Regions from separate parts of the Nocardioides panacihumi genome, predicted to be linked through region 3. Evidence: predicted binding sites of a transcription regulator. Region 3 holds the regulator's gene; each other region holds the start of a gene.

Region 1 (7,384 bases), on a different contig from region 3:
GGTGCGCCACGCGCAGCAGCGTGTCGGCGTACCCGCTCATGGACCCGGAGACGTCGATCAGCAGCACGACGCGCCGGGGCCGTGTCGCACGCCGACGCCAGGCGATCTCGGCGGGCTCACCCATCCGTCGCAGGCTGGTCCGGAGCGTGCGGGCGGCGTCGACGCTCCCCCGGTGCCAGGCGCGGTGGCGCGCGGTCCGGCGCAGCGGCGCGCGCGGGGAGAGGGTCGCGAGCATCGCGGCCAGCCGCTGCTTCTCCGCGGCGCTGAGCCGGGCGACGTCGCGGTGGCGCAGCACCTCGACGTCGCTCGCCATCGCCCTCGTCACGTCGTCGGCCTGCTCGGCAGCACCGGCCGCGTCGACGAGCGGCAGCTCCCCGACCGCGGCCGCGGTCGTTCGCGCCGCCCTCGGTAGCGGCAGGCCGTCGCGGGCGCCGAAGTAGGCCTCGAAGACCTGGTCGTAGCGCGCCAGGTCGTCCGGTCCGGCGCAGAGGGTCGCGCGCCCCGAGGTGTACGTCGCCCGGCGGTCGTCGAGCCCGACGATCGAGACCGCCTCCAAGTAGCTCTGCGACCGGTCGGGCGTGACCGGCACCCCAGCCGCCCGCAGCGCGCGGGTGAACCCGAGCAGGACGCGGTCGGCGGGCGGAGTCCCCGGTTCACCGGGGACTCCGGAACTTCCGGGGTGTCGTGCACCCCCGGAAGTTCCGGGGTTCCCTGGGTCGGGTCCGGAGTTCCCTGGGCGGAGACTGCTCATGCCAGCAGCCGGTCGAGCGCGGCGCGGACCCGGTCGGCGTCCTCGCGGTACTTCACCAGCGCGCCGAGCGTGGCGCTGGCGGTCGCGAGGTCGACCTGGTCGCTGCCGAGGTAGGAGAGGGCACGGGCCCAGTCGAGTGTCTCGGCGACACCCGGCGGCTTGAGGAGTCCGCCCGACACCACGGAGCCGTCGCGCAGCTGCTGCACGATCCCGACGACCTGCCGTGCGAGCGCGTCAGCCACCTCGGGAGCGCGGCTGCGCACGATCTCCACCTCGCGGTCGAGGCCGGGGTGGTCGATCCAGTGGTAGAGACAGCGCCGCTTCAGCGCGTCGTGCAGCTCACGGGTGCGGTTGGAGGTCAGGACGACGATCGGAGGTGTCGCAGCGGCGACGGTGCCGAGCTCGGGGATGGAGACCTGGTAGGTCGAGAGCACCTCGAGCAGGAACGCCTCGAACTCGTCGTCGGCCCGGTCGACCTCGTCGACGAGCAGCACGGCCGGGCTCTGCTTCAGGGCGGCGAGCACGGGCCGGGCGAGCAGGAAGCGCTCGTCGTACAGGCTCTTCTCGGCCTCCTCGACATCGGTCCCCCGACCCGCCGCCTCCAGCGCGCGCAGGTGGAGGATCTGACGGGGGAAGTCCCAGTCGTAGAGCGCCTGCGTGGCGTCGATCCCCTCGTAGCACTGCAGCCTGATCAACGGCAGCTCCAGCGCCTCGGCGATCGCCTCGGCCAGCGCCGTCTTCCCGGTGCCGGGCTCGCCCTCGAGCAGCAGCGGGCGCTGCATCCGTAGGGCGAGGTAGGTGACGGTGGCGAGCGCCTCGTCGCACAGGTAGCCCGTCCGTCCGAGCCTGGTCGTCAGCTCCTGAGCGGACAGGGTCTCCATGTGATCCAGGCTACCTGCGCGGCCGTTGGCCCCCGGTTGGGTGCGGTCGCTGCGCCGCTCAGCCCCGACGGTCGACGTCGGCGCCGGTCGCCAGGTCGCCGCACTCGACGAGGAGCGCGTCATGCGCGCGGAGGTAGTCGCGCGCCCCCTGGTCGCCGGCCACACCGGCGGCGATCGACTCCCAGTGGTCACGGCCGAGCAGGACGGGATGGCCCGGCACACCGTCGTACGACGCCCTGGCCAGCGCCGCGCCGCTCGCGACGACCCGCCGCACCACGTCGGGGCCGACGTCGGGCAGGTCGACCAGGTGCACGAGCGCGACGTCGGCGTCCGTGCCGGCGAGCACCCCGAGCCCGGCCCGCAGCGACGCGCTCATCCCCTCGGTCCAGTCGTGCGCGACCACGACCGTGACGTCGTGCTGACCTGCGGACCCGTCCGGGCCCGTGAGCAGCGCCCGCGCCTCCTCGGCTGCGGCGCCGAGCACGACGGTCACCGCCGCGCAGCCGCCCTCGCGGAGCGTGGCGACGCCGCGCGGCAGCCAAGGGCCGTCGTCATCGGAGACGAGTGCCTTGGGCGTGCCCATCCGGCTCCCCGCGCCGGCCGCGAGCAACAGTCCGTGGACCGTGACGGGGCCGCCCTCCCGGACCGTCACTGCGGGAACGCCTGCTCGTAGAGGGCCTTCACCTCCGGGCTGCCGACGGGTCCGCTCAGCCCGCACCCGAGCACCCGGCCACCCTCGGCCGCCACCAGGTAGTCCTGGCCGGTCTCGAACGCGGGGTCGCCCTCCGGGGCTCCGGCGGCGCCCGGAGCCGCACCCGTCACGGTCACCTGGTCTCCCGCGTCTCCCGTGTAGATCTTCGTCGGCCGGATCGTGACCACGCCGTCCGCGATGCCCACGACCTTCCCCTCGAAGGCGAGCGGCTTGGCGGCGAGCAGCTCCGGCGTCGGCACAATGCATCGGCCCCCCGTCGCGGGCGCCGCGCTGAGCTCGGTCGTGCCCGCGGCAGCGGTCGTGCTGGCGCCGGGCGCGGCCACGACGCCCGGCTGGGAGTGATCGCCGCTCAGCCGCCACACGACGCCGCCCGCGATGACGACGACGGCGGCCGCGGCCACCAGCCAGGTCAAGGAGTTGCGCCGGTGGGTGCCGGTCTCGCGCAGATCGGTGTCGACCACGCGGTGCAGCAGGTGGTCGACGTCGTCGGCGTCGGCCGCCGGCAGGTCGCCGGCCGGATCGGCGCCGCGCAGCCGCGCGAGGAGCTCGGCGTCGGACGGGTGCGGTGAGTCGCTCATGCCCCTTCATGTCCGGCGAGGTCGCCGGTCTTTCGCGGCGCGTCGATGAGCTCGCGCAGGTGCTGGCGGGCGCGGGTCAGCCTGATGCTGACGGCGTTGGGCGTCAGCCCCATGGCCGTCCCGATCTCGGCGGGGGTGAGCTGCTCCCAGGCCCAGAGCCGGAGCAGCTCGCGCTCGGTGTCGTCGAGCTCCTCGAGCGCTTCGAGCAGGTCGTCGGACCCGGCCGGCTCCACGTCGACCGGCTGGTCGGCGAGCCTGGCTGCCAGGCGCGCCCGTCGGCGTACACCCCTCTCGGCGTTCGCCAGGCAGTTGCGAGCCACCCCGTAGAGCCACGGCAGCGGCTCGGGCGGTACGTCGTCGAAGCGCCGCCACGCCACCAGCAGCGTGTCGCCGAGCACGTCGGCGGCCGTCTCGGCGTCGGTGCGCCGCGCGAGGTAGCGCCGCAGCGGCTCGAGGCACGCCCGTGCGAGCTGGTCGAAACGGTCAGCCCTGCTGGTCTCCACGCCTCCAGCCTCCCATCGCCCGGCCGTGCTGTCTGCAACGTCAACCCTGCTCGTGCCCAGCAGCGGGTCCCAGCACACCACCGAGTCCGGGGGTCGGACGACAGCAGGGCCCCCGCCGTGTAGCGGGGGCCCTGCCTGTTGCCTTGCGGGACGTCATACGTTCCGGTGGCCGGAGCCACCGACCCGTACGACGTCCGGGGAGACCGGACTCAGAAGTCCATGCCGCCCATGCCGCCGGTCGGGTCGCCGCCCATGGGCGCGGCCTTCTCCGGCTTGTCGGCCACGACGGCCTCGGTGGTGAGGAACAGCGCGGCGATCGACGCGGCGTTCTGCAGCGCCGAGCGGGTCACCTTGGCCGGGTCGATGATGCCCGCGGCCAGCAGGTCGACGTACTCACCGGTGGCAGCGTTGAGGCCGTGACCGGCGGGCAGGTTCGCGACCTTCTCCGCCACGACGCCGCCCTCGAGGCCGGCGTTGATGGCGATCTGCTTGAGCGGGGCCGAGATCGCGACGCGGACGATGTTCGCGCCGGTGGCCTCGTCACCCTCGAGCTCGAGCTTCTCGAACGCCTTGGCACCGGCCTGGACGAGAGCGACGCCACCACCGGCGACGATGCCCTCCTCGACGGCGGCCTTCGCGTTGCGAACGGCGTCCTCGATGCGGTGCTTGCGCTCCTTGAGCTCGACCTCGGTGGCCGCGCCGACCTTGATGACGGCGACGCCGCCGGCCAGCTTGGCGAGGCGCTCCTGCAGCTTCTCGCGGTCGTAGTCGGAGTCCGACTTCTCGATCTCGGCGCGGATCTGGTTGACGCGGCCCTCGATCTGGGCAGCGTCGCCGGAGCCGTCGACGATCGTGGTCTCGTCCTTGGTGATGACGACCTTGCGGGCCTGGCCGAGCAGCTCGAGACCGGTGTTCTCCAGCTTGAGGCCGACCTCCTCGGAGATGACCTGGCCGCCGGTGAGGATCGCGATGTCCTGCAGCATGGCCTTGCGACGGTCACCGAAGCCGGGAGCCTTGACGGCGACCGACTTGAAGGTGCCGCGGATCTTGTTCACGACGAGCGTGGACAGAGCCTCGCCGTCGACGTCCTCGGCGATGATGACCAGCGGCTTGCCGGACTGGATGACCTTCTCCAGCAGCGGCAGCAGGTCCTTGACGTTGGAGATCTTCTGGTTGGCGATGAGGACGTAGGCGTCCTCGAAGACCGTCTCCATGCGCTCGGGGTCGGTGACGAAGTAGGCCGAGATGTAGCCCTTGTCGAACCGCATGCCCTCGGTGAGCTCGAGGTCGAGGCCGAACGTGTTCGACTCCTCGACCGTGATGACGCCTTCCTTGCCGACCTTGTCCATCGCCTCGGCGATGATGTCGCCGACGGTGGTGTCAGCGGCGGAGATCGAGGCGGTGGAGGCGATCTCCTCCTTGGTCTCGATGTCCTTGGCGAGGGCGAGGAGCTGCTCCGACACGGCGGAGACGGCGGCCTCGATGCCGCGCTTGAGACCCATCGGGTTCGCGCCGGCCGCGACGTTGCGCAGGCCCTCGCGAACGAGCGCCTGGGCGAGCACGGTGGCGGTGGTGGTGCCGTCACCGGCGACGTCGTCGGTCTTCTTGGCGACCTCCTTGACGAGCTCCGCGCCGATCTTCTCGTACGGGTCCTCGAGCTCGATCTCCTTGGCGATCGAGACGCCGTCGTTGGTGATCGTGGGGGCGCCCCACTTCTTCTCCAGAACGACGTTGCGGCCCTTCGGGCCGAGGGTGACCTTGACGGCGTCGGCGAGGGTGTTCATGCCCCGCTCGAGACCGCGCCGGGCCTCCTCGTTGAAAGCAATCAGCTTCGGCATTGCCTGGCGATCCTTCACTGGAAGTGCGTGTCCCGGCCGGTGGGCTGCCCGCGACGGCACGATCGTCCTGCGGTGGCGATCCCTTCACGCCACCCACGGAGCGACCCAACGTCACCGGTCCGGAGGTGGCACTCTCATGGCGAGAGTGCCAACGCCATGTTTAGCACTCGCCCTTGTCGAGTGCAAGGAGACGTACGCCTGACCGCCCGTGCGGAACGGCAGGACGCCCCCGTCAGACCCCGCCGGCCAGCCGCGCGGCCACCATGTCGGCGAAGCCGTCGGCGTTGCCCGGCTCGACGTCCAGGTAGAGCCCCGGCTCGATGAGCTCCAGCTCGGAGACGACCAGCCGGTCGTCATACGTGAGCATGTCGACGCGCGCGTAGTCGATCGGGTGGCCGTGCCGGTCGGCCGCGGCCCGGACGGCGGCCTCGGCGAGGGCCGCGTGCTCCCGCGTGAGGGGGACGGGGCGGGAGCTGCCGCCGTACAGCTCGTTGACCCTGATGTCGCCGCCGCCCGGCACCTTCTGCACCTGCGCGGCCGGCGCGCCCGCGAAGACGAAGACGCTCGTCTCGCCGGTCGTGCGCACCGACTCGACGAGCGGCTGGACGACCCACGGCGCCGCGACGAGACCCTCCAGCCTGTCGTCGGCCGCGGAGGAGACGACGCACACGCCGACGCCTCCCGCACCGGTGCGCGGCTTGACGACCACGGTCCCCCAACGCTCGACGGCGGTGGCGAGGCCGTCGACGAGGGTGGCGTCGTCGAGCAGCTCGGTCGGCACGGTCGGGATGCCCGCCGCCGGGAGCTCGCACAGGTAGGCCTTGTCGGCGTTCCAGGCGATCACGTCGGCGCCGTTGAGCAGGCGAGGGAGCCCGCGCACCCAGGCGAGGAACTCCGGTGCGCGCCGGTAGTAGTCCCAGGTGGACCGCACGGCGACCAGGTCGGCGCCCGCCCAGTCCGCGGCCGGGTCGTCCCAGCGGGCCCACGCGGCGTCGATTCCCCGAGCCGTCAGCGCCGTGAGGAGGGCACCGCCCCCGGGCTCGCCGTCGGGCATCAGCTGGTAGGTCGCGAGCAGGATCCGTGGCACGAAGGAGAAACCTACTGGACCGCGGCTGTCGATTCGGACTCCCGCCGTCCGTCATCGCGGTGACAGACTCACCACCACGAGAGGAATCGCGATGACCAGCTATGCCGTCCTGCTCCCCGGCGACGAGAGCGCCTGGGAGCGCGCCACGCCCGAGCAGCGTGCCGCGATGTACGAGACACACGGCCGCTTCGCGGCGATGCTCGAGGAGCGCGGTCACAAGATCACCGGTGGCGCCGAGCTGACCCACTCCCGCGCCACCAAGCAGGTGCGCCGTGACGCGGCGGGCGCCGTGCTCGTCTCGGACGGGCCGTACGCCGAGACCGTCGAGCAGCTGACCGGCTTCTACGTGGTCGAGACCGACGACCTGGACGACCTGCTCCAGGTCTGCGCCCTCCTGGCCGGTCCCGACACGCCCGTCGAGGTCCGGGCGACCGTCGACCACGGGGGCGAGTGAGGTGCGCTTCCTCCTGCTGCTGACCGAGCGCGACCACTTCGCGCGCTGGGACGCCCTGACCGAGGACCAGCGCGACGTCGCGATGGACGCCTTCCGCACGTTCGCGAAGGCCGTCCAGGAGCGCGGCGAGATCGTCGACGGCGACGCGCTGTTCGCGCCTGCGGACGCGCGGACGGTGCAGCCCGGCCCCGCCCGCACGGTCACGGACGGTCCGTACGCCGAGACCGTCGAGCAGCTGGCCGGCTACTACGTCATCGACGTGGCCGACCTGGACACGGCCGTCGACCTGGCCCGGCTGCTGCCCGACCTCACCGCGGTCGAGGTCCGCCCCACGCGCGGGGTGCCGATCCGCTGACCGCGCTCGAGGAGCTGCTGCGTGACGAGTGGGGCCGCCTGCTGGCCCTGCTCGTCGCGCGGTACCGCCGTCTCGACCTGGCCGAGGACGGCCTCGCCGACGCCTTCGAGGCGGCGGCCCGCGCCTGGCCGAGCGACGGTACGCCGGCCAACGGGCCGGCCTGGCTCCTCACCGCCGCCCGCCGGCGCATCGTCGACCGGCTCCGCACCGAGTCGGTCCTCGCCC
Region 2 (7,384 bases), on a different contig from region 3:
CGTCGCCGAAGTAGCCGATCGCCGCACCGACGAGGAGACGGCCCTGGGCGTCGTACGACGCGTCGGGGAACTGCTCCCCCTTGACGAAGTCCTTGACCGTGATGAGTCCGGTGAGCCTGCCGTCGGCGTCGACCAGCGGAAGACGCTCGCGCTTGTGGCGGCGCAGGAGCGAGGTGGCGTCCTCGCGGGAGATGTCGGAGGGGCCGGTGATCAGCGGCATCGGCGTCATCACCTCGTCGACCTTGGTGGTCGCCCACTCCGCGACGGGGGTGAACCTCAGGTCGCGGTTGGTGATCATGCCGATGAGGCGGTTGTCGAGGTCGACGACCGGGAAGCCGGAGATGCGGTACTCACCGGCGAGCCGGTCGAGCTGCTCGAGCGTCGCGTCGGGGCCGATCGTGACCGGGTTGGAGATGATCCCGGTCTGGGTGCGCTTGACGAGGTCGACCTGGTAGGCCTGGTCCCCGATCGAGAGGTTGCGGTGGAGCACACCGATGCCACCTTGGCGCGCCATCGCGATCGCCATGCGCGCCTCGGTGACCGTGTCCATCGCCGCCGAGATCAGCGGGGTCTTGAGGGAGAGCTCGCGGGTCAGCCGACTCGTGGTGTCGATGTCGGTGGGCGCGAGATCGGAGTAGCCCGGCAACAGCAGGACGTCGTCGTAGGTGAGGCCCAGGGTCGCGAACTTCTCGGGGATCTCCATGACGAAATGTTACGGCCGTTGCGCCCGACTCCCCGAATCGGCGGATCTCAGCGCGCCAGCGGCCTGAGCCCGCCCACCGGCACACGCACGGTGAGCTCGTCGGCGGCCATCCGGATCCGGCCGCGCAGCCCCGCGCCGAGCACCATGGGCAGCACGGCCTGGTTGTCGGAGCCGGTGGTCAGCAGGATCTCGTCGGCGTCGAGCGACTGGGCGATCCGGGCCGCGTCCAGGAGCAGTCGGGTCCCGATGCCGCGCCGCTGCCAGGCCGGGTCGACGGCGAGGTCGACCGGGCGCAGCGTAGCGCCGTCGTCATGGGTCACGGCCTCCCCGACGGTCGCGGTGCCGACGACCACGCCGTCGACGTACGCCGAGACGGCGTCGGGCTCCACGACGTACTCCGGTGTCGCGCCCGTCCCGAGCCGCCTGCCACCGCCCGTCGTCGCGGGCGGCGCGGCCTGCGTGCGGCTGAGCACGTCGTTGACGAGCGCCGCCATCGCGGTGCCGCGGGCGCGCTCGGTCTCGGTGAACGGCGCCGTGCGGTGCACTTGCACCTGGACGTCGCCGACCTCCATCTCCATGGTGTCGTGGACGACGTCGGGGTCGGTCGGCTCGGCCTCGGCGTCGAACAGCCGGGCGACGACCTCCGGGAACGACATCGGCCGTTCGAGGATGGCGCGCGCGGCCGTGACGTAGCGCGTGGGCTGGTCGTCGAGGGCTGCCTCGGTGCTCGCCTGCGTGACGACGTCGGTGCCGCCGGCGTCCGCGACGAGCGCGGTGACCTGCTCGGCCGTCCAGGCGTCGTCGGTGCTCAGCACCATCTCGTCGGTGACATCGTCGAGCCCCGGGAAGATCTGGAGACCGAGGATGTTGACCCCCGCCTCGCCGCACCGCTGCGCGAGCATGGCCAGGGTGCCGGGCTTGTCGGGCAGGGTCGCGCGCACTCTCCACAGCATGGCCACAGTCTGCCGGAATCCACGTTGCGCCCGTGTTTCCGCCGAGTCGGCGCATCCTCGCACCCCAGAAACGCCGAGTCGGCGCATCCTCGCAGCGTTGAAACGCCGAGTCGGCGCATCCTCGCAGCGTTGACTGCGAAGATGCGCCGACTCGAGCCTCTCAGCGCGTCAGGACGCGCCGACTCGGGCTGTCAGTGACCGTGTCCGTGGCCGTGACCGGCCGCGGGAGCGGGGTCCTCCTCCGCGGGCTTCTCGACAACCAGCGTCTCGGTCGTGAGCAGCATGCCCGCGATCGAGGTGGCGTTGACGAGCGCCGAGCGGGTGACCTTGACCGGGTCGATGACGCCCTGGGCGACCAGGTCGCCGTACTCACCCGTGGCGGCGTTGTAGCCCTTGCCGACACCGAGCTCGCGCACCTTGGTGGTGATGACGTAGCCGTTGTCGCCACCGTTCTCGGCGATCCAGCGCAGCGGCTCGTCGGCGGCCTTGCGCACGATGCGCACGCCCGCCGCCTCGTCGCCGGTCAGACCGAGGTCCTTCTCCAGCACCGAGACGGCGTGGATGAGCGCGGAGCCACCACCGGGGACGATGCCCTCCTCGATGGCCGCGCGGGTCGCGGAGACAGCGTCCTCGATGCGGTGCTTCTTCTCCTTGAGCTCCACCTCGGTGTGGGCGCCGACCTTGATGACGCAGACCCCGCCGGCGAGCTTGGCGAGGCGCTCCTGGAGCTTCTCGCGGTCCCAGTCGGAGTCGGTGTTCTCGATCTCGGCCTTGACCTGGTTGACGCGGCCCTCGACCTCGGCGGGGTCGCCCGCGCCGTCGACGATGGTCGTGTTGTCCTTGGTGATGACGACGCGACGCGCCTGGCCGAGCACCTCGAGGCCGACCTGGTCGAGCTTGAGACCGACCTCGGGGGCGATGACCTGACCGCCGGTCAGGGTCGCGATGTCCTGCATCATCGCCTTGCGGCGGTCGCCGAAGGCCGGGCTCTTCACCGCGACGGCGTTGAACGTGCCGCGGATCTTGTTGACGACCAGGGTCGAGAGCGCCTCACCGTCGACGTCCTCAGCGAGGATGAAGAGCGGCTTGCCGGACTGGATGACCTTCTCGAGCAGCGGGAGCAGGTCCTGGACCGCGGAGATCTTGCCCTGGTGCAGCAGGATGTACGGGTCGTCGAGGACGGCCTCCATGCGCTCCGGGTCCGTCACGAAGTACGCCGAGATGTAGCCCTTGTCGAACTGCATGCCCTCGGTGAACTCGAGCTCGGTGCCCGTGGTGTTGGACTCCTCGACGGTGATGACACCGTCCTTGCCGACCTTGTCGAACGCGTCGGCGAGGAGCTCGCCGATGTGGCTGTCGCGGCTGGAGATGGTCGCGACCGCGGCCATGTCCTCCTTGCTGTCCACGTCGCGAGCGGCGGCGTGCAGCGCGTCGCTGACGGCGCTCGCGGCGGCGTCCATGCCGCGCTTGAGGCCCATCGGGTTGGCGCCGGCGGCAACCGCGCGGAGGCCCTCGTGGACCATCGCCTGGGCGAGCACGGTCGCGGTGGTGGTGCCGTCACCGGCGACGTCGTTGGTCTTGGTGGCGACCTCCTTCGTCAGCTGGGCGCCCAGGTTCTCGAACGGGTCGTCCAGCTCGATCTCACGAGCGACGGTCACACCGTCGTTGGTGATGGTCGGGGCGCCCCACTTCTTGTCGAGGACGACGTAGCGGCCCTTGGGGCCGAGGGTCACCTTGACGGCGTTGGCGAGGGCGTCGACGCCACGCTCGAGCGCGCGGCGAGCACCCTCGTCGAACTCCAGGATCTTCGGCATGACTCTCCTTTGAGATCAGGTTGGGACGGACAGGCAGCGCGGGACGTCATACGCGATGCGCCCTAGGGCGACCGAGGCGTATGACGTCCCGCGTCAGCTCAGTGGCGTCGGTGGATCAGGACTCCACAACTGCGAGGATGTCGCGGGCGGAGAGGATCAGGAACTCCTCGCCGCCGTACTTGACCTCGGTGCCGCCGTACTTGCTGTAGATGACCTTGTCGCCGACCTTGACGTCGAGCGGAACGCGGTTGCCGTTGTCGTCGATGCGACCGGGGCCGACGGACAGGACCTCGCCCTCCTGGGGCTTCTCCTTGGCCGTGTCCGGGATCACCAGGCCGGAGGCGGTGGTCTGCTCAGCCTCGACCTGCTTGATGACGATGCGGTCCTCGAGAGGCTTGATGTTGATCGACACGTGTCGACCTCCCCTTCCAAATCAGCAGAGCCAAATCGACAGAGCACTCGTCGATGGGCGATCTGTAATTGACGTCTTCGCCTGCGTGGCTCCAGCGCCGTCGCGGGGGTCGCCGTGGCCTGCAGGCAGTTGGCACACTCGGGTCGAGAGTGCCAACCGAGACGTTAGCACTCGCCCCGAATGAGTGCCAGGGCGGTGGCGTTCGCTGTCAGCGGAGAGCACCTGAAAGAATCGCCGGATGGAGCTCGACGCGTTCTCCTGGCTGTTGACCGAGCCGGGCCAGCGGCTGCTTGCGCGAGCGTGCGAGCTGCGCGGCGAGGACCCCTTGCGCGCACACACCCTGCTGAGGAAGGACGCCGAGGCGTCCTACGTCGCCGTGGCACTCAGCCAGGCCGAGCTCCGGGCGAAGGCGGTCGCGAAGTTCGGGGCGCTCGCGGAGCGGATGTACTTCACCCCGGACGGCCTCGAGCAGGCGACCCGGCTCCGGGTCGCCGAGCACCGCGCGGCGCGGCTGGCGGCGTACGGCGCACGCACCGTCGTCGACCTCGGCTGCGGCATCGGCGGCGACCTGATCGCGGCCTCGCGGGCCGGCCTGATCGTGGCCGGCGTCGACCTCGACCCCGAGCGGGTCGCCGTCGCGCAGGCCAACCTGGACGCGCTCGAGCTCCCCGGCGCCGTCCAGGTCGCCGACGCGACGGACGTCGACCACGCGGCGTTCGAGGTGGCCTTCGCCGACCCGGCCCGGCGCGGCGCCCGCGGCCGGGTGTTCAGCGCCGAGGGATGGACGCCGCCCTGGTCGTTCGTCGAGTCGCTGCTGACCCGCGACGCCTGCGTGAAGGCCGCGCCGGGCATCCCGCACGAGCTGGTCCCGTCCGACGTCGAGGCCGAGTGGGTCAGTGACCACGGCGAGGTCAAGGAGGCGGCGCTGTGGGCCGGCGGCCTCGCGACGGTACGCCGACGGGCGACCGTGATCGGCGACGGCGGCCTCGCGACGCTGACCGACGAGGACGTCCCGCCGCCGGGATCGGGCCCTGCCGCGACCCGGCCGGTCGGCTCGTTCCTCTACGAGCCGGACGGGGCCGTGATCCGCGCCGGCCTCGTCACGACGGTCGCCGCAGGCGTCGACGGCGGGCTGGTCGACGAGCACATCGCCTACGTGACCTCCGACGAGTCGTTCCACACGCCCTTCGCGACGGGCTACCAGGTGCTCGAGGAGCTCCCCTACCGGGAGCGCGCTCTGCGAGCCGCGCTGCGCGAGCGCGGCGTGGGGCGGCTGACCATCAAGAAGCGCGGAGTCTCGGTCGTTCCGGAGCAGCTGCGACGCGCGCTCTCGCTCCACGGGCCGAACGAGGCCACAATCGTGATGACGCGGGTCGCCGGCGAGGGGACCTGCCTTCTGGTGAAGCCGTTCTGATGACCGGACCGAGATGACTGAGGAGTTCCTCGTCCTGGGTCGCCCCCCGCGACCGCCACGGCGAGGGCGCTGGGCCGGGCGCGGCCCGAGGATCGCGGTCGCGGCCGCGCTGGCCGGACTCGTCGGTTGGGCGGTGTGGCACGGCGTGGCGGACAAGCCCGGCGCGACGCCGCGGCACCCGGCGACTCCCCCCGTCCCGGGCAGCACGGAGACGGGCTTCATCGCCCACGATCCGCCGGCGGTCCCCTACCTCCGCTCCGGCACGCTGATCAGTCCCGACGGACGGGCCGTGGGCATCCCCGACGGCTCCTGGACCGACTTCACCGAGCTCGCCGACGGCCGGCTGGTGCTGGTGCAGCAGAAGAGCCTCACCGTGGTCGGTCGACAGCGCCGCAGCTACGGTCTCGACGGCGCCATCACGAGTCGCCCCGACGGAGCAGCCGTCGCCTGGACGGGGACCGACGGCCGCGTGCGCCGGCTCGACACCGGCAGCGCCGAGCCGGTCGTCGTGCCCGGCGGCCGGCAGCTCTCGCCGGCCTGTCGAGGGATCCGCATCGACGGGCGGCCGGAGCCCGGCTGGCAGACCTGTGACCGCGACGGTGGCCTGCTCAGCCCAGACGGGACCTACTTCGCCTCGGTCGGCTCCGTGTCGGTGACGCTGGCGCCGCGTGCCGACATCACGGCCGGCGTCTCCACGGCCTTCCTGGGCGTCGTCCTCGACGCGGTCTGGGAGGACGACGGGCACCTGCTCGTCGTGGTCGTCGCGGCCGACGAGGCCCGTCTGATGCGGGTCGGGGTGATCGGCGACACCGAGGACCTGATCGCCCCGGTCCGCGGCGCGAACGACCGCACCCGACCGGTGCTGGTGCTGCCGGCGACGGCCATGCAACCCTGACGCGCCCGATCGCGTCCTCCTCTCAACAGCACGAGGAGGACAGGATGTACCGCACAGCACTCGTCCACGGGGTCGACCGAGGAGGTGGGAGGGGCGTGACCGCCGACACCAGGGACGCCGAGTTCGCGGCGTACATGCATGCACGGCAGCGCGCCCTGCTCCGCACCGCCTTCCTGCTGACGGGCAACGTGCACACGGCCGAGGACGTCGTGGCGACCGCGCTCGCGAAGCTCTACCTCGCGTGGGACAAGGTCCGTGACCGCGAGTCGATCGACGGCTACGTCCGGCGGATCATCGCCAACGAGACGACGTCGCTGTGGCGGCGCCCCTGGCGCCGGCGCGAGATCGCCGCCGAGGTGCTGCCCGAGCACGGCCGCGAGGACGCGTACGACGACGGGCGGGCCGCCGCCGTCTGGGAGGCGGTCTCGTCGCTGCCGCCGCGGCAACGCGCCGTCGTGGTGCTGCGCTACTACGAGGAGCTGAGCGAGGCGGAGATCGCCGACGTGCTCGGCATCTCGCCCGGGACGGTCAAGTCCCAGGCCAGCCGGGCGCTGGCCACCCTCCGCACGAACCACCCGACCCTCGCCTCAGGGCTGGAGGAGCGATGAACGACATCAAGGACGCACTGACCAGGATCGCCGACGGTTCCGCGCCCGACCGGCTCTCCCTCGAGCACGTGCAGGGCCGCGCCCGCCAGATCCGCCGCCGTCGTACGGCGACCGCGATCATCGGCTCCGCCGCCACGGTGGCCGTCATCGCCGGTCTCGGCGTTGCCGTGATGCCCTCGAGCTCGCACCGCGGCGCCGTGCCCCCCGCGACCCAGAGCGTGTCGCCGTCGCCCACCACGGCCGGCGACGCGAACGCGGTCGGGCCGGTCCACCACGTCAAGCTCGACGTGCCGGCCGAGCAGACCTTCGGCAGCGACCCGCAGGTGCCCTACTGGTCGCAGGGGCAGATCATCGACACCGACGGCACCGCCACACCGCTCCCGGACCGGCCGTTCACGTTCGCCAAGGACCCGGTCTCGGGCGGCTGGGTCGTGGTCCGCGTGGGTGAGGCCCACGCGGAGATGGTCCGGATCGACGCGAAGGGCGCCCTCATCGGCAAGCCGGTCCCGACCTTCGAGCACGGCCTGGCCGTCGGCCCCGACGGGCAGCTCACCACGCTCACCCAGGCGCAGGGCCACTGGACGC
Region 3 (7,384 bases):
CCCCGGGTCGCGCTCGTTACTGGGTCCGCACCGACGTACCGCTGCTCGACGAACCCACCGGTCCGCTCGCGAGCGCGGCCGGGCTCTTCGACATCGCGAACGGGATGACCGTCCGCGCCGACCCGGCCGAGGTCGCCTTCCCCAACGTCGATCTCACCGCACATCTCGTCCGAGCGCCGCGTCCCGGTTGGCTCGGTTTCGACACGAACGTCACGTTCGGACCGGACGGGCACGGGCTGACCAGCAGCACGATCCACGACGAGCACGGCCCCGTCGGGACCGTCGCGCAGACGCTCACCGTCAGGCCCTCGTGATCCACGCAGGGCTTCGGCCGCGATGATGTCGAGAACGAGCGATCCGCTCCGTCCCGGGGTTGAGCGCGACCAGAATGGGTCGCACCAGCGCGAGGAGTAACACCATGGCCAAGTACCTGCTGCTCAAGCACTACAGCGGCGCACCGGCTCCGCTCAACAACGTGCCGATGAGCCGGTGGACGCCGGAGGAGATCTCCGACCACGTGAAGTTCATGCAGGACCTCGCCGCCCGGCTCGAGGGCACCGGCGAGTTCGTCGACGCCCAGGCGCTCGCCCCGGAGGGCTCGTGGGTCAGGTACGACGGCGAGGGCCGTCCGCCGGTCACCGACGGGCCCTTCGCCGAGACCAAGGACCTGATCGCCGGCTGGATGGTCGTCGACGTCGACGCCCACGAGCGTGCGCTCGAGGTTGCCGCCGAGCTCTCGGCCGCTCCGGGCGCCGGTGGGGAGCCGATCCACGAGTGGATCGAGGTCCGCCCCTTCATGACCGAGCTCCCGCCGACCATCACGGAGTGATCCCCGCGATGGACGAGGCCCTGCTCCGCAGCCTCGCTCCCGGCGTGCTCGGGATCCTCGTCCGCCGCGGAGCAGACTTCGCGGCGGCCGAGGACGCCGTGCAGGACGCGCTGGTCGAAGCGGTCCGCGTGTGGCAGGCCGATCCGCCGCGCGACCCGAAGGGCTGGCTCGTCACGGTGGCGTGGCGCCGGTTCCTGGACGCGACCCGGGCGGACACGGCACGCCGCCGGCGGGAGGGCCTCGTCGACGAGGAGCCCGCAGCCGGGCCCGTGCCCGACACGGACGACTCGCTCCAGCTCTACTTCCTCTGCGCCCACCCGTCGCTGACCCCGTCGTCCGCGGTCGCCCTCACCTTGCGAGCCGTCGGCGGGCTGACCACGCGACAGATCGCGCAGGCCTACCTCGTGCCCGAGGCGACCATGGCGCAACGCATCAGCCGCGCCAAGCGCACCGTGTCCGACGTACGGTTCGACCAGCCCGGCGACGTCGCGACGGTGCTGCGGGTCCTCTACCTGGTCTTCAACGAGGGTTACTCCGGCGACGTCGACCTCGCCGCGGAGGCGATCCGGCTCACGCGGCAGCTGGCGACCTCGATCACGCATCCGGAGGTGGCCGGGCTGCTTGCCCTCATGCTGCTCACGGATGCGCGGCGCGCCGCCCGGACCGCGCCCGACGGCAGCCTGGTCCCGCTCGCTGAGCAGGACCGCAGCCGGTGGGACACCCGGCAGATCGCCGAAGGCGTCCACCTGCTGCAGACCGCTCTGGCCCGCGACCGGGTGGGCGAGTTCCAGGCGCAGGCCGCCATCGCGGCCCTGCACGCCGACGCGGCCCGGGCCGAGGAGACGGACTGGGTGCAGATCGTCGAGTGGTACGACGAGCTCGTCCGTCTGACCGACAACCCGGTCGTCCGGCTCAACCGGGCGGTCGCGGTAGGCGAGGCCGAGGGTGCGCGCGCCGGGCTGGCGGCCCTCGCCGAGCTCGAGGACTCGCTGCCCCGCCACACGGCGGTGGCGGCGTACCTCCACGAGCGCGACGGCGACCTGGGGACCGCCGCGCGCCTGTACGCCGACGCCGCGCACCAGGCGCCGAACCTGGCCGAGCGCGACCATCTGACGCGCCAGGCCGCGCGGCTCAACGCCGAACTGTCACGGTGACAGTTGGAGCTGTCGGTCACACGTACGAACTGTCACCCACGCCGCAAAGTGTCACGGTGACAGTTGGAGCTGTCGGTGACACGTACGAACTGTCACCCACGCCGCAAAGTGTCACGGTGACAGTTGGAGCTGTCGGTGACACGTACGAACTGTCACCCACGCCGCAAAGTGTCACGGTGACAGTTTGGAAGTGTCACGGTGACAGTTCGGGGAGGGAAGGCGTGCGGGCGGTCAGACCCAGCGCGACGTGCGCGCCAGCAGCGCGGACACGGCCGCCAGCCCGGCGGTGGAGGTCCGCAGCACCTCGGTGCCCAGCCGCACCGTCACGGCCCCGGCGGACTCGAACGCGGCCACCTCCTCGGCTGACAGGCCACCCTCGGGGCCCACGACGACCACGATCTCGCCCTCGGCCGGCAGGGCGACAGCCGAGAGCGGGGCGCCGGCCTCCTCGTGGAGCACGACGGCCACGGGTGCGGCCACGATGCGCGTCAGCACGTCGGCGGTCGACGCCAGCGGGGCCACCTCGGGGAACCAGGAGCGGCGCGCCTGCTTGGCGGCCTCACGAGCGGTGGCACGCCACTTGGCGAGGGACTTCTCCGCGCGCTCGCCCTTCCAGACGGCGACGGAGCGCGACGCGGCCCAAGGCACGACCGTGGAGACGCCGATCTCGGTGAGCACCTCGACCGCGAGCTCGCCCCGGTCGCCCTTCGGGAGGGCCTGCACGACCGTGAATGCCGGCGCTGGTTCGGGGGCCGAGGACACCGACACGACCGTCACCGTGAAGACGCGCTTGCCCGTCGACGCGACCGAGCCCACGACCGACAGCCCGGCCCCGTCGGTGAGCACGACCGACTCGCCGACGCGCAGGCGGCGTACGGCGACCGCATGGTGCGCCTCGTCCCCCTCCACCGTCACCGACGAGCCCGCGACGATGTCGGCGAGGGTCGGCACCAGATGGACCGGGAGGGACATCAGCGTGCTCTCAGTGGCCGTTGAACGCGTTGCGCAGGCGGCCGAAGACGCCCTTCGACGCGGCGCGCAGCTGACCCGACGGATGCGTCTCGCCGCGCAGGCCGGCCAGCTGCTCGAGCAGCTCCTGCTGTGCCGGGTCGAGCGAGGTGGGCGTCTCGACGATCACCGTGACGATGAGGTCGCCGCGGCCGCCGCGCAGGCCCGGGACGCCGTACGCACGGATGGTCTGGTCGGTGCCCGACTGCGTGCCCGGCTTGACCTCCAGCTCGAACGACGTGACCAGGTCGGACGACGACGTCTCGGAGACGAGGTCGGCCTCGAGGGTCGGCAGGGTGAGCGTGGTGCCGAGCGCGGCGGCGGTCATCGGGACCGTCACGGTGCAGTGCAGGTCGTTGCCCTGCCGGTTGAAGACCGGGTGGCGGGCGACCTGGATCTCGACGTACAGGTCGCCGGCGGGGCCGCCGCCGGGGCCGACCTCGCCCTGGCCGGCGAGCTGCACGCGGGTGCCGTCGTCGACGCCCGCCGGGATCTTGACGGTCAACGTACGACGGGTGCGGACCCGACCGTCGCCGCTGCACTCGCGGCAGGGCTCGGGGATGATCGTGCCGAAGCCGCGGCAGGCCGCGCAGGGGCGCAGCGTGCGGATCTCGCCGAGGAACGAGCGCTGCACGTGCGCGACCTCGCCGGCACCGCCGCAGGTCTCGCACGTGATCGGCTTCGACCCGGGGGCCGCGCCGTCGCCGTGACACGTCTCGCAGGTGACGGCGGTGTCGACCTTCAGCTCGCGGGTGACGCCGAACGCCGCCTCGGCCAGGTCGACCTCGAGCCGGATCAGGGCGTCCTGCCCGCGGCGCACCCGCGGGCGCGGCCCGCGACCGGCCGCGGCACCGCCCTGGCCGCCGAAGAAGGCGTCCATGATGTCGGTGAAGGAGAAGCCGGCTCCGGCGCCGAACCCTCCGCTGAACGGGTCCCCACCCCGGTCGTAGGCCGCCCGCTTCTGCGGGTCCGAGAGGATCTCGTAAGCGTGCGAGACCTCCTTGAACCTGTCCTGGGCGACCGGGTCCGGGTTGACGTCGGGGTGGTACTCCCGAGCCAGCTTCCGGTAGGCCTTCTTGATGGTCGCGTCGTCGGCGTCGCGGTCGACGCCGAGGAGCTCATAGGGATCCAACGTGTTTCTCTTCCTTGCTGTCCGGGCGGCGCTCAGGCCTCGTCGAGGATGCGCGAGACATACCGCGCCACCGCTCGCACGGCCGCCATCGTGCCGGGGTAGTCCATCCGGGTCGGGCCCACGACGCCGAGCGTCGCCAGAGCCGAGTCGCCCGGGCCGTAGCCGGTCGTCACGACGCTGGTCGACGAGAGCTGCTCGTAGGGTCCCTCGGCGCCGATCCGCACCGTCACCAGGCCGCCGGCGGTGGCCTCGCCGATCAGCTTGAGCAGCACGACGTGCTCCTCCAGCGCCTCGAGAAGCGGCCTCACCGAGGTCTCGAAGCTGTCGCCGTACCGCGCCAGGTTGGAGGCGCCGGCGACCGCGATCCGCTCGTCCGAGCGGTGGTCCGACATCGCCTCGACGAGGGTGTCGACCACCACCGCCGCCGCGCCCTCGTGCGGGGCGACCTGGGCCGGCAGCGCCCGGAGGGCCGTCGCGGCGTCCGCGATCACCTCGCCGGTGGCCGCGCGGTTGACCCTCGCGCGCAGGTCGCCGAGGGAGTCCTCGTCGACCGCCGCGGGCAGCTCCACCAGACGCTGCTCGACCCGGCCCGTCGAGAGGATGAGGACGACGAGGAGCCGCCTGGGGGTGAGGGCGACCAGCTCGACGTGGCGCACCGTCGAGCGGGCGAGCGTCGGATACTGCACGACCGCCACCTGGCGGGTCAGCTGCGAGAGCAGGCGTACGGAGCGCTGCACGACGTCGTCGAGGTCGACCGCGCCGTCCAGGAAGCTGGCGATCGCGCGCCGCTCCGCCTGGCTCATCGGCTTGACCGTGCTGAGCTTGTCGACGAAGAGCCGGTAGCCCTTGTCGGTCGGCACCCGGCCCGCACTCGTGTGCGGCTGGGCGATGTAGCCCTCCTCCTCGAGGACGGCCATGTCGTTGCGCACGGTCGCGGGCGAGACACCCAGCCCGTGCCGCTCCACCAGCGCCTTGGAGCCGACGGGCTCCTCGGTGGACACGTAGTCCTCGACGATCGCTCGGAGCACCGCCAGCCTGCGGTCGTTCTGCATGCGGCACCTCCTGCCGACGTACGGTGCCGATGCCTTGGCACTCACCCGTTTGGAGTGCCAATCGTACAAGGGCGGTCGAGGATCGCCGGCCTCGCGACACTCCTTGCCCCTACGCTGCTGCGGTGACCGACACCGGCTTCCAGGAGATCGCGGACCGCGTCTGGCTCGCACGCTACGAGTGGTGGGACGTCAACGTGACGCTCATCGGCGGCTCGGCAGGGCTGGTCGTGGTCGACACCCACGCCTCCGCAGCAGCCGCCCGCCAGGTCGTCGAGGACGTACGCCGCCTCGGCGTCGGCGGCGTGACACGGATCGTCAACACCCACGAGCACTTCGACCACACCTTCGGCAACGCCGAGCTGCGGGCGGCGTACGGCGTCGTGCCGATCCACGCCACGGAGGTGGCCGCGGTCAACACGATCGCCTCGGGCGAGCGAGCGAAGGCGCGCTACGGCGCAGACCCGTCCGACCCGAGGGCCGCGGAGATCATCGCCACCGAGATCGTGCCCGCCGACACGACGTTCGCGAGCGTCGCGGCCATCGACCTCGGCGACCGGCTCGTCGAGCTCGCCCACCCGGGCCGCGGGCACACCGCCGGCGACCTCGTCGTGCGGGTGCCGGACGCCGACGTGGTGCTCGCGGGCGACCTGCTGGAGGAGTCGGGGCCACCGGTCTACGGCGAGGACTCCTATCCCCTGGAGTGGGCGCTCACGATCGACGTCGTGCTCGGCATGCTCACCACGTCCTCCGTCGTGGTGCCCGGTCACGGGCTGCCGGTCGACCGGTCGTGGGTGGAGCAGCAGCGCAACGACCTGGCCTGGGTGACCTCGAACATCCGCGAGCTCGCGGGCCGCGGCGTGCCCGTCCAGGAGGCGGCCGGAGCCACCGAGTGGCCGTGGCCGACGGACGACTGGCGCTTCGACGGAGCGATCGCCCGCGGATACTCCCAGCTCCCGCGAGCCGCCCGGGGCCTCCCGCTGGCGTAGCCCCGGCCCGGCCCCGCGTGTTGCTGCTGGGACGGGGGTGGCTCCTGGGACAATTCGTAGCATGGCTGACCGCTACGGCTCCGACGTCCTCTCCACCGACTGGCGCGCCCCCAAGCGCGGCCGCGCCGTGGAGGCGCCGGCGGAGATCGGCGCCGTCGTGGAGGCCGTCGCGATCGACGGGGCGGGCACCGACTGGGTCGGCGAGATCGTCGCGGTCGAGCGAGACCTCGGCACGGTGACCCTGGAGGACCGGCGCAACCGCCGCCGGACCTTCCCGCTCGGGGCCGGCTTCCTGCTCGACGGGCGCCCGGTGATCCTGACCGCACCGGTGCGCGCGGCCGCGCCGACCGGCCCGCAGCGCACGGCGTCGGGGTCGATCGCGGTGCCGAACGCCCCGGCCCGCGTCGCCCGGGCGAGCCGCATCTTCGTCGAGGGGCGCCACGACGCGGAGCTGGTCGAGAAGGTGTGGGGCGACGACCTGCGCATCGAGGGCGTGGTCGTGGAGTTCCTCGGCGGCGTCGACGACCTCGCCGACCACCTCGTCGACTTCAAGCCCGGGCCGCAGCGCCGGGTCGGCGTGCTCGTCGACCACCTGGTGAAGGGATCGAAGGAGTCGCGGATCGCCGACGCGATCGTGCGCTCCCCCGCCGGGAAGCACGTGCGGATCGTCGGCCACCCGTTCATCGACGTCTGGCAGGCGGTCAAGCCCGACCGGCTCGGGCTGAGCACGTGGCCGACCATCCCGCGCAGCATCGAGTGGAAGAAGGGCGTCTGCCAGCACCTCGGCTGGCCGCACCGCGACCAGGCGGACATCGCCCGCGCGTGGCAGCACATCCTGTCGAAGGTCAGGTCCTACGACGACCTCGAGCCCGAGCTGCTCGGTCGGGTCGAGGAGCTCATCGACTGGGTCACGGCCGAGGCGCCCGTCGCGGGCTAGTACGTGCGCCGATCCTCGTTCGGCATGATGATCCAGAGCAGGATGTAGGCCAGCACCTGCGGGCCGGGCAGGAGGATCGACAGCACGGCGATCACCCGGACCAGTGTCGGGTCCCAGCCGAAGCGGTAGGCGATGCCGGCGCAGACTCCGGCGATCACGCGGCCGTTGCGGGGGCGGTAGAGGGTCGTTGCGCTCATGCCTACGACGGTAGGCCCGTCGGCCGCCCAGCTCCATCGGGATCCACCCCGGTCCGCCCCTGGGTCGGAACCCGGGGAGGACCCCACAG

Evidence for each region. Region 3 encodes HrcA, which represses chaperone genes, less so after heat shock. Its sites were predicted from a motif close to TTGGCACTCGNNNNNNNCGAGTGCCAA; they were not measured.
Region 1: the regulator HrcA is predicted to act here: its motif matches at 5,424-5,450, upstream of groL (chaperonin GroEL).
Region 2: the regulator HrcA is predicted to act here: its motif matches at 4,047-4,073, upstream of groES (co-chaperone GroES).

Annotation. Positions count from the first base shown of each region.
Region 1 covers NZ_BAAAPB010000001.1:28,909-36,292, forward strand. The annotation lists gene ABD205_RS00135 (vWA domain-containing protein) at 1-589, opposite strand, end outside; gene ABD205_RS00140 (AAA family ATPase) at 748-1,632, opposite strand; gene ABD205_RS00145 (nucleotidyltransferase family protein) at 1,691-2,284, opposite strand; gene ABD205_RS00150 (hypothetical protein) at 2,281-2,922, opposite strand; gene ABD205_RS00155 (RNA polymerase sigma factor) at 2,919-3,425, opposite strand; gene groL (chaperonin GroEL) at 3,635-5,263, opposite strand; gene ABD205_RS00165 (ATP-grasp domain-containing protein) at 5,496-6,350, opposite strand; gene ABD205_RS00170 (YciI family protein) at 6,442-6,804, shown strand; gene ABD205_RS00175 (YciI family protein) at 6,806-7,159, shown strand; gene ABD205_RS00180 (RNA polymerase sigma factor) at 7,207-7,384, shown strand, end outside.
Region 2 covers NZ_BAAAPB010000002.1:1,016,558-1,023,941, forward strand. The annotation lists gene guaB (IMP dehydrogenase) at 1-703, opposite strand, end outside; gene ABD205_RS14100 (GNAT family N-acetyltransferase) at 751-1,656, opposite strand; gene groL (chaperonin GroEL) at 1,848-3,470, opposite strand; gene groES (co-chaperone GroES) at 3,586-3,882, opposite strand; gene ABD205_RS14115 (class I SAM-dependent methyltransferase) at 4,121-5,296, shown strand; gene ABD205_RS14120 (hypothetical protein) at 5,310-6,191, shown strand; gene ABD205_RS14125 (SigE family RNA polymerase sigma factor) at 6,287-6,799, shown strand; gene ABD205_RS14130 (hypothetical protein) at 6,796-7,384, shown strand, end outside.
Region 3 covers NZ_BAAAPB010000003.1:248,108-255,491, reverse strand. The annotation lists gene ABD205_RS15805 (thioesterase family protein) at 1-314, shown strand, start outside; gene ABD205_RS15800 (YciI family protein) at 419-829, shown strand; gene ABD205_RS15795 (RNA polymerase sigma factor) at 838-1,983, shown strand; gene ABD205_RS15790 (16S rRNA (uracil(1498)-N(3))-methyltransferase) at 2,215-2,955, opposite strand; gene dnaJ (molecular chaperone DnaJ) at 2,966-4,123, opposite strand; gene hrcA (heat-inducible transcriptional repressor HrcA) at 4,156-5,175, opposite strand; gene ABD205_RS15775 (MBL fold metallo-hydrolase) at 5,298-6,161, shown strand; gene ABD205_RS15770 (DUF3097 domain-containing protein) at 6,223-7,098, shown strand; gene ABD205_RS15765 (PspC domain-containing protein) at 7,095-7,295, opposite strand.